Regions from separate parts of the Kosakonia oryzendophytica genome, predicted to be linked through region 2. Evidence: predicted binding sites of a transcription regulator. Region 2 holds the regulator's gene; each other region holds the start of a gene.
The links. Region 2 encodes PhoB, which activates phosphate uptake and scavenging genes when phosphate is short. Its sites were predicted from a motif close to CTGTCATAAAACTGNCNNAT; they were not measured.
Positions count from the first base shown of each region.

Region 1 (3,283 bases), 1.9 Mb from region 2:
TTCAAGCAGTTCAATCTGCTCGTTTGTACGGGAACTGGCGCGATTGATAAAAAACCACAACACCAGACCAACAACCAAAACCACCAAAGAAACCACGAGGGACGCAAAATTAAGCGCACCCGAATTCATTACTTCGTTCATTTCACCACCTCAATGTAGACGCGGCATTTTACCACTGACGTCAAGGAAGGAAATCTCTCACTGAAAAAATGCCATTACCAGGGGATGAATTTGTTGATGACGCAGATGCCGCTGAAGAATTGTACATCCTGATCGCACATCACGTTAATCATTTGAGTCCAGAGCAGCAGGCAGACCACCAAAACGGCAGCCAGAATCAGCCATCTAAATTTTCTCACTCCACTCTCCGCAACGTTACAAGGTACAACCAGGTTAACATGGCCTCCCTAAACCGCGACTAACTGTATCCCCTTTCGCTTTTTTTAGGAATGCTCGACTTGTTTCACAAGGTAAACTTAGTAGCCTAAGCGTAACGTTTTCCACTATGCAAGGAGCTAATATGCGTACACTTATCCGGGGCGTAATCCTTATCGCACTCGTGTGGATTGGGCTTTTGCTGAGCGGCTACGGGGTACTGATTGGAAGTCATGAGAACGCGGCAGGGTTAGGTCTGCAATGTAAATATGTAACCGCGCGCGGCACCAGTACCGCACAATATGTTCATTCTGATAACGGTTTTTTCGGGCTGGCAAACTGCCCGTTGCTTCGCAAGAGCGATACCGTGATTGATAACGGTTAACGCAGAAACAAAAAAAGCCGCCTGATGGCGGCTTTTTTATCAGAACGGGTAGTCGTTATATCCCATCTGCTCAGAGATTTTCCGCGCTGCGTGATGCAGCATCTCCACGTATTCGTGCAGACGCTCTTCAGAGAAACGCAGTGTCGGGAAAGAGATACTCAAGCCAGCAATCACCACGCCAAAACGGTCAAATACCGGCACACCGATACAGCGTAAACCTTCTTCTTGCTCTTCGTTATCTTCGCCATAGCCCTGCTGACGCACAATATCCAGCATCGGCAACAGATCTTCCGTACTGGTAATGGTGCGATCGGTGCTGCGTTTGTATTCCACGCCGTCCAGAATTTGCAGTACTTCTTCCTTGTCACGCCACGCCAGCAGAACTTTACCAATCGCAGTGCTGTACAGCGGGTTACGACGACCAATGCGTGAGTACATACGCAAGTTATACATTGAATCAATCTTGTGGATGTAAACAATGCTGTCTTCATCCAGCGCACCCAAGTGGATGGTCTCTTTCGTCAGACGGGAGAGTTCACGCATCTGAATGTCCGCACTGCGGATCAAATCAACGTTTTGTAACGCACGGGCGCCCAGTTCGAACAATTTCAGGGTCAGAGAATATTTTTCAGACTCCCCTTCCTGCGCAACATAGCCCAAAGACTTCATTGTTTGCAAAAAGCGATAAACGGTGCTTTTTGACATCATGACACGCTGCGAAAGCTCGGTGATACCGATCTCACGCTCTTCGCCGAGCGCCTGCAGAATGCCAAATACCTTCAATACAGAAGAGACAGAATCTGGCTGCTTATCCAAATCTGCGATTGCCATTAATCACCTCATCGCCTGTGTTTTATAAAAATCAGAATCGGTTTTTATTATAAATTCGTCGACCTACCGCCGCAATGCGCGTTTGCTAACTTCGTTACAAATCTGCGACATAAAGCCGGAATACCAATGATAGAATCATTATACAAATAACTCTGTGATTATAGCCCTGAAATCTGTATGGATAAAAGTTCCACAGACGGTCTCCCCGTGCCGCTGCGCTATGGCGCAATTCTGACGATCGTCATCGGCATCGCTATGGCAGTGCTGGACGGTGCCATCGCCAACGTCGCCCTGCCGACTATCGCCCGCGATCTGCATGCCTCCCCGGCCAGTTCCATCTGGATCGTTAACGCTTATCAGATTGCTATTGTCGTCTCGTTGCTGACGCTCTCTTTCCTTGGCGACATGTTCGGCTATCGCCGTGTTTATCAATGTGGGCTGGTATTATTCACTTTAACCTCGCTGCTTTGCGCACTGTCAGACTCGCTTCTTACGCTAACATTGGCACGCGTGGCACAAGGTTTCGGCGGTGCTGCGCTCATGAGCGTTAACACGGCGTTGATACGCCTTATCTACCCTCAGCGCAGCCTGGGGCGCGGGATGGGCATTAACTCGTTTGTTGTCGCGGTTTCTTCTGCCGCCGGGCCAACGCTTGCCTCAGCAATACTCTCTGTCGCTTCCTGGCAATGGTTATTTTTGGTTAATGTGCCGTTGGGCATTATTGCCTTGTTACTGGCCATCAAATTTCTGCCGCCCAACGGGGCACGCAGCACCATGCCAAAATTTGATTTACCCAGCGCCGTGATGAATGCCCTCACATTTGGGCTTTTGATTACTGCACTCAGCGGTTTTGCACAGGGGCAATCTGTTAGCGTGGTCGGTGTGGAAATCATTGCATTGTTGATAACGGGCTGGTTGTTTGTTCGCAGACAACTCCGGCTGCCTGTACCGCTCCTGCCGGTTGATCTGTTGCGCATTCCATTGTTTTCGCTCTCTATCTGCACCTCGGTTTGCTCATTCTGCGCCCAGATGTTGGCGCTGGTTTCTCTGCCCTTTTTCCTGCAAACCACGCTTGGGCGTAGTGAAGTGGAAAGTGGCATATTGTTAACGCCCTGGCCGCTGGCCACCATGGTAATGGCGCCGCTGGCAGGTTATCTGATTGAGCGGGTACATGCAGGGATGCTCGGCGCATTGGGCCTGGCGATGATGGCTGTGGGGTTGTTCGCACTCGCAATACTCCCGGCTGCGCCTGCTGATATCGATATTGTCTGGCGCATGGCGCTGTGCGGCGCTGGCTTTGGCCTGTTCCAATCGCCTAATAACCATACGATTATTACCGCAGCCCCCCGGCAGCGCAGTGGTGGGGCCAGCGGTATGCTGGGTACGGCCCGTTTACTGGGGCAAAGTTCCGGCGCTGCACTGGTAGCGCTGATGTTTAACCTGTTTGATACCACCGGAACACACGTTTCACTGCTGCTGGCCGGATTACTGGCCTTGCTGGCTGCGGTGATCAGTGGGTTACGCGTTACGCAGCCGCGTTCGACATAAAAAAAGCGCGTCGGTAGACGCGCTTTTTTACTTTCCACAAGCAGCTTATTTCAGATATTCGCCAGTGCGTAAAGCCTCAATACGTTTGTCCAGCGGCGGGTGAGTCATAAACAGTTCACTCAGTGATTTAGACTTACCGTTGAT
Region 1 covers NZ_CP115659.1:2,142,778-2,146,060, reverse strand. Annotated here, with positions in the region: gene O9K67_RS10515 (YebO family protein) at 1-141, opposite strand, end outside; gene mgrB (PhoP/PhoQ regulator MgrB) at 216-359, opposite strand; gene O9K67_RS10505 (YobH family protein) at 521-760, shown strand; gene kdgR (DNA-binding transcriptional regulator KdgR) at 800-1,591, opposite strand; gene O9K67_RS10495 (MFS transporter) at 1,769-3,139, shown strand; gene htpX (protease HtpX) at 3,185-3,283, opposite strand, start outside.
Region 1: the regulator PhoB is predicted to act here: its motif matches at 1,683-1,702, upstream of kdgR (DNA-binding transcriptional regulator KdgR).

Region 2 (3,283 bases):
CCAGGTATTCGGCACTGACAATTTCGATATCCAGCCAGACTGGCGCATCACCAGGTTTGTCGCGCCACTGTTCAAGCTGGCGGCAAATCTCAGCAAAATCGCCTTTGATAACCGCCAGTGCCTGCGTGGCGGGAACATCCAGTGCGGTAACGTCGGCCAGTTTGCCTGCGTCAAAGGTCACCAGATTGACGCTTTTGCTTTTGCCGGTTTCGTCAAAACTGAGTGGGATCGGCGAGCCGCAATAGCGGATGCGCTCATCACCGCCAATCTTTTGCGCCCGATGAATATGCCCAAGGGCGATATAGTCGGCGGGCGGGAAGTTCTGCGCCGGGAATGCATCCAGCGTGCCGATATAAATATCGCGTACGGCGTCGCTTTTACTGGCACCGACGGTGGTTAAGTGGCCGCTGGCGATGATCGGCAGTGGTTTATCGCCGCGCAGCTCGCTGGCTGCGGTAAATTGTTGCTGGTAATACGCGGTGATCGCCGCCAGCAGGTGTTGCTGTTTTTCCTGCCCGGACAATCCTGCCTGGCTGACCAGAAGGTCGCGCGGGCGCAGGAAGGGCACCGGGCAAAATATCGCGCCCGGTTCACCGTTGCGGCGGTAAAGCCAGAAAGGTTCTACGCCTGCGCTGGCGACGACGGTAGTTTTCAGATAGGCGAGGATCTCTTTCGATTCGTTGAGCGTGGCCACCGAATCATGGTTGCCTGCCAGCACCACTAACTGGCAGCCGGTTTGCTGAAGTTTGACCACAAAACGGTTATACAGCTCACGGGCATAGCTGGGCGGGGAGCCGGTGTCAAAAACATCGCCCGCCACAATAATGGCGTCGACCTGGTTCTCTTCCGCCGCAACCAGCAGCCAGTCGAGAAAAGCGGCGTGTTCAGTGGCGCGGCTCTTGCTGTAGAAGTTTTGACCCAGGTGCCAGTCAGAGGTGTGAATAATGCGCATAGCGGTTCCGTGGCAAAAAAGCATAAAGCAGATTATAAACATTAAGCAGATGAGGGACATAACCTGGCGAAAATAGGGACTGTCATATAGCGCTCGCTGGGGTCATCTGGCGGTCATGTTATTCATAAATCTGTCACAAAACTGACGCATAATGGCGCCGCTATATATATTGATGACTTAAATAAGACAGGGCAAATTATGGCGAGACGAATTCTGGTCGTAGAAGACGAAGCTCCAATCCGGGAAATGGTGTGCTTCGTGCTCGAACAAAATGGTTTTCAACCGGTGGAAGCTGAAGATTATGACAGTGCGGTGAACCAACTTAATGAACCCTGGCCCGATCTTGTTTTACTGGACTGGATGTTGCCTGGCGGTTCCGGAATTCAGTTTATTAAACATCTCAAACGTGAAGCGATGACCCGCGATATTCCGGTCATGATGCTGACGGCGCGCGGCGAAGAAGAGGATCGCGTACGCGGTCTGGAAACCGGGGCCGACGACTACATTACCAAACCTTTTTCACCCAAAGAGTTGGTCGCGCGTATTAAAGCGGTGATGCGCCGCATTTCGCCGATGGCGGTAGAAGAGGTGATCGAAATGCAGGGCCTGAGCCTTGATCCTTCTTCTCATCGCGTGATGACCGGTGAAAATCCCCTGGATATGGGGCCGACAGAGTTTAAACTCTTACACTTCTTTATGACCCATCCGGAACGCGTTTATAGCCGTGAACAGCTGTTGAACCACGTATGGGGAACCAATGTGTATGTTGAAGACCGGACGGTGGATGTGCATATTCGTCGTCTGCGCAAAGCGCTGGAACACAGCGGCCACGATCGTATGGTGCAAACAGTGCGCGGCACGGGATACCGTTTTTCGACCCGTTTCTGATATTTAACAGGAGTGTGACGCGTGCTGGAACGGCTGTCATGGAAAAGGCTGGTGCTGGAGCTCCTCCTTTGTTGTATCCCCGCCTTGATTCTCGGCGTCATGTTTGGTTACCTGCCGTGGTTTTTGTTAGCCGCTGTAACCGGGTTGCTGATCTGGCATTTCTGGAATTTACTGCGTCTTTCGTGGTGGTTATGGGTCGATAAAAGCATGACTCCGCCGCCCGGAAAGGGAAGCTGGGAGCCGCTGTTATACGGGCTGCACCAGATGCAGATGCGTAATAAAAAACGCCGTCGCGAGCTGGGAAGCCTGATTAAACGCTTTCGTAGCGGCGCGGAATCGCTGCCGGACGCCGTGATCCTCACCACCGAAGAGGGGGCGATTTTCTGGTGTAATGGCCTGGCGCAACAGGTGCTGGGTTTGCGCTGGCCGGACGATAGCGGGCAGAATATCCTTAACCTGCTGCGCTATCCGGAATTTACGCAGTATCTTAAAAAACAAGAATTTAGCAAACCACTGAATCTGGTGCTTAACTCCGGTCGCCACCTGGAGATCCGCGTGATGCCTTACAGCGAGGAGCACCTGCTGCTGGTGGCGCGTGACGTGACGCAAATGCATCAACTGGAAGGGGCGCGGCGTAACTTTTTTGCCAACGTCAGCCATGAATTGCGCACGCCATTAACGGTGCTGCAGGGCTATCTGGAGATGATGCAGGAGCAGACGCTCGAAGGCGCACCGCGGGAGAAAGCGCTGCACACCATGCGCGAACAAACCTCGCGGATGGAGGGGCTGGTGCGTCAGTTACTGACGCTCTCGAAGATTGAGGCTGCACCGACCTTGCCGCCCAACGAAACCATTGATGTGCCAATGATGCTGCGGGTCGTGGAGCGGGAAGCGCAAACCCTGAGCCAGCAAAAGCATCACTTCCATTTTGAGGTCGATAGCGCGCTGAAAGTACTGGGTAATGAAGAGCAACTGCGCAGCGCGATTTCCAACCTGGTCTATAACGCCGTGAACCACACGCCAGCAGGAACGCAGATTACCGTGCGTTGGCAGCGTGTGCCGCTGGGGGCGGAGTTCAGCGTTGAAGATAACGGTCCCGGCATCGCCGCCGAGCACATTCCTCGTCTCACTGAGCGTTTCTATCGTGTGGATAAAGCCCGCTCCCGGCAGACCGGCGGTAGCGGCCTGGGGCTGGCGATCGTGAAACATGCGGTAAATCACCACGAAAGCCGCCTCGAAATTGTCAGTACTCCCGGCAAGGGAACGCGCTTTAGCTTTGTTCTGCCGGAACGTCTGGTTGCCAAAAAAGCCGCGTCCTGACGCGGCTGTCAGCTTATCTTTCCAGCGACCTCTGTTACCAGGCCGCTTATTCCGATGTTTTCTTCCCCCTGAAACGTATTTTGTACGGATGCTGCTTTTTTGTTCGCATGATCAGCCATGTGT
Region 2 covers NZ_CP115659.1:4,011,900-4,015,182, reverse strand. Annotated here, with positions in the region: gene sbcD (exonuclease subunit SbcD) at 1-952, opposite strand, end outside; gene phoB (phosphate response regulator transcription factor PhoB) at 1,151-1,840, shown strand; gene phoR (phosphate regulon sensor histidine kinase PhoR) at 1,862-3,160, shown strand.

Region 3 (3,283 bases), 1.4 Mb from region 2:
GTCCCGGCAGGCACAGTATAAGCCGCCTGGCTCTTCTCTGAGCGTGTTTAACACCTCAGAGAAGAGTCTGCTTTTTTATCCTTCAACAGCCGCCAGTGCCTGTGCGCATGCCGCTGCGCTGGACCACGCCCACTGGAAGTTATAGCCGCCCAGCCAGCCGGTAACATCCATGACTTCGCCAATAAAATAAAGCCCCGGTACATTGCGGGCCTCCATAGTACGTGACGACAATTCGTTGGTATCCACCCCGCCCAGCGTCACTTCCGCCGTGCGGTAACCTTCGGTGCCGTTTGGCTGTACGCGCCAGCAGGTAAGCGTATCGACCAGCGTTGTCTGCTCGCGGGCATTAAGCTGCTTTAACGTCACATCCGGGATCTGCCCCAGCTGTTGCAGGCATTCCACTAACCGTTTCGGCAACTGCATGGCGAGGGTATTTTTCAGGCTTTGATTCGGGTGCACATCGCGTTGCTGATCGAGGAAGCTTGCCAGTTCGCACTCCGGCAGCAGATTAATGCTGACGAACTCACCTGGTTGCCAGTAGCTGGAAATTTGCAGGATCGCCGGACCCGACAGGCCGCGGTGCGTAAACAGCAGGTTTTCGCGAAAAACCGTCCCGTCTTCGGCAGTGATCACGGACGGCACTGATACGCCAGAAAGCGTCTGCATCTGCTCAAGGAGCGGTTTGTGCAGGGTAAACGGCACCAGGCCCGCACGGGTAGGTAACACCTTTAAGCCGAACTGTTCGGCAACTTTATAACCAAACGGCGACGCGCCCAGCCCTGGCATCGATAAACCACCGGACGCGATAACCAGTTTCGCCGCCTGTACGCTCGCACCATTCAGTTGCAGCGTATAACCCTCCTCGTTGCGCTCCACGCTCAACACTTCACTGCGCAGGCGAAGCGTGACGTTGCCTTTCTCACACTCAGCGACCAGCATATCGACAATCTGCTGCGCAGAGTCGTCGCAGAACAACTGCCCGAGCGTCTTCTCATGCCAGGCAATACCGTGCTTGCCCACCAGGTCGATAAAATCCCACTGGGTATAGCGCGCCAGCGCAGATTTGCAAAAATGCGGGTTCTGACTCAAATAGGCCGCGGGCTCCACATAAAGGTTGGTAAAGTTGCAGCGCCCGCCGCCGGACATCAGGATCTTACGGCCTGGTTTTTTGCCGTTATCCAGTAGCAAGACGCGGCAGCCCGCCTGCCCTGCCAGAGCCGCACAGAACATTCCCGCCGCACCGGCGCCGATAACAATGGCATCAAACCTTTCCACACCCGTTTCCTCATTTAAAGATCGTGGCGGATTGTAAAGAGATCATGCTGGTCGCACCAGCGCGAATACGCACAGCAAGATGATGACGTTGAAAAATATAAGATATTTTAAAGATTTAAGGGCTTTGTAAGAAATAATGTCAAAAAAAATACATATTTCACTTTGCCCGCACTGGCAATGTCCCTGATAATGCGCCGCGTTCATGTCCTCAAAATGGCGTAACGGCTTATGTTACATTTGTTTGCCGGCCTGGATCTTCATACCGGGCTGTTACTCTTGCTTGCTCTGGTTTTTGTTCTGTTTTACGAAGCGATTAACGGCTTCCACGACACAGCAAACGCCGTGGCAACCGTGATTTATACACGCGCTATGCGCTCTCAGCTGGCGGTGGTGATGGCAGCGGTGTTTAACTTCTTCGGCGTTTTGCTGGGCGGGTTAAGCGTCGCGTATGCAATTGTGCATATGCTGCCAACCGATCTGCTGCTAAATGTCAGCTCTGCGCACGGTCTGGCAATGGTCTTTTCCATGCTGTTGGCCGCGATTATCTGGAACCTGGGCACCTGGTATTTCGGTCTGCCTGCTTCCAGCTCCCACACCTTGATTGGCGCGATTATCGGCATTGGGTTAACCAATGCATTGATGACCGGCACGTCAGTCGTTGATGCATTAAACATCCCGAAAGTGCTGAATATCTTCGCGTCGCTGATCGTTTCCCCGATCGTCGGCCTGGTGTTCGCAGGTGGACTGGTGTTTATACTGCGCCGCTACTGGAGCAGCACCAAAAAACGTGCGCGCATCCATATGACCCCGGCTGAACGCGAGAAAATCGACGGCAAAAGAAAGCCGCCGTTCTGGACGCGTATTGCGCTGATCCTCTCCGCCATTGGCGTGAGCTTCTCCCACGGCGCTAACGATGGTCAGAAAGGCATTGGCCTGATTATGCTGGTGCTGATTGGCGTCGCCCCTGCGGGTTTTGTGGTGAATATGAACGCATCCGGTTATGACATCACCCGTACGCGTGATGCCGTAAACAATGTGGAATCCTATTTCCAGCAACACCCGGCGCTGCTGCAAAAAGCGACGGGTGTGGATCCATTGATCCCAACGCCGGAAGAAGTGACCACACAACCCGGTGAGTTCCATTGTCATCCTGGTCGCGCCATTATCGCGCTGGACCGTGCGAAGTCGATGCTGACGAATGTTGAAAGCTACGACAAACTGCCGGTTGAACAGCGCAGCCAGTTGCGTCGCATTATGCTCTGCCTCTCCGATATTACGGATAAAGTGGCGAAGCAGCCGGAAGTCAGTGTTGACGACCAGCGCCTGCTGAAGAAACTGAAAAGCGACATGCTGAGCACCATTGAGTACGCGCCAATCTGGATCATTATGGCGGTCGCGCTGGCACTGGGTCTGGGCACGATGATTGGCTGGCGCCGTGTGGCAACGACGATCGGCGAGAAAATCGGTAAAAAAGGCATGACGTACGCGCAGGGGATGTCCGCGCAGATGACGGCAGCGGTTTCTATCGGTCTGGCGAGTTATACCGGGATGCCAGTCTCCACCACGCATGTGCTGTCATCGTCCGTTGCCGGCACAATGATTGTCGACGGCGGCGGTCTGCAACGCAAAACCGTCACCAGTATTCTGATGGCCTGGGTCTTTACTCTGCCAGCATCAATTATTCTGTCCGGCGGGTTGTACTGGATTGCGCTGCATCTGATTTAACAAATCAGATGCAGGACAAAAACGGGTCAGGAAACTGGCCCGTTTTTTTATGGCTCAAGAATGGCAATGCGCCGTCACTTATCCGGCTTCTGCAGGCCAGAGAAAGCATAGCCGCCCGACAGCACGGCCTTTAGTGCCAAATCATCAGCGCAATCAAACTCACCACTACCAGCCCGCATAACGCGCTGGTCAGGATGAACTGACGGCGTACGCGTTCGCAGCGGCGAATAAACTCTTCGTCATGATGATCGCGGTAACGCTGGGCGTAGATGTACCACACCAA
Region 3 covers NZ_CP115659.1:277,906-281,188, reverse strand. Annotated here, with positions in the region: gene O9K67_RS01205 (DUF1796 family putative cysteine peptidase) at 1-21, shown strand, start outside; gene O9K67_RS01200 (BaiN/RdsA family NAD(P)/FAD-dependent oxidoreductase) at 76-1,275, opposite strand; gene pitA (inorganic phosphate transporter PitA) at 1,504-3,000, shown strand; gene uspB (universal stress protein UspB) at 3,131-3,283, opposite strand, start outside.
Region 3: the regulator PhoB is predicted to act here: its motif matches at 1,412-1,431, upstream of pitA (inorganic phosphate transporter PitA).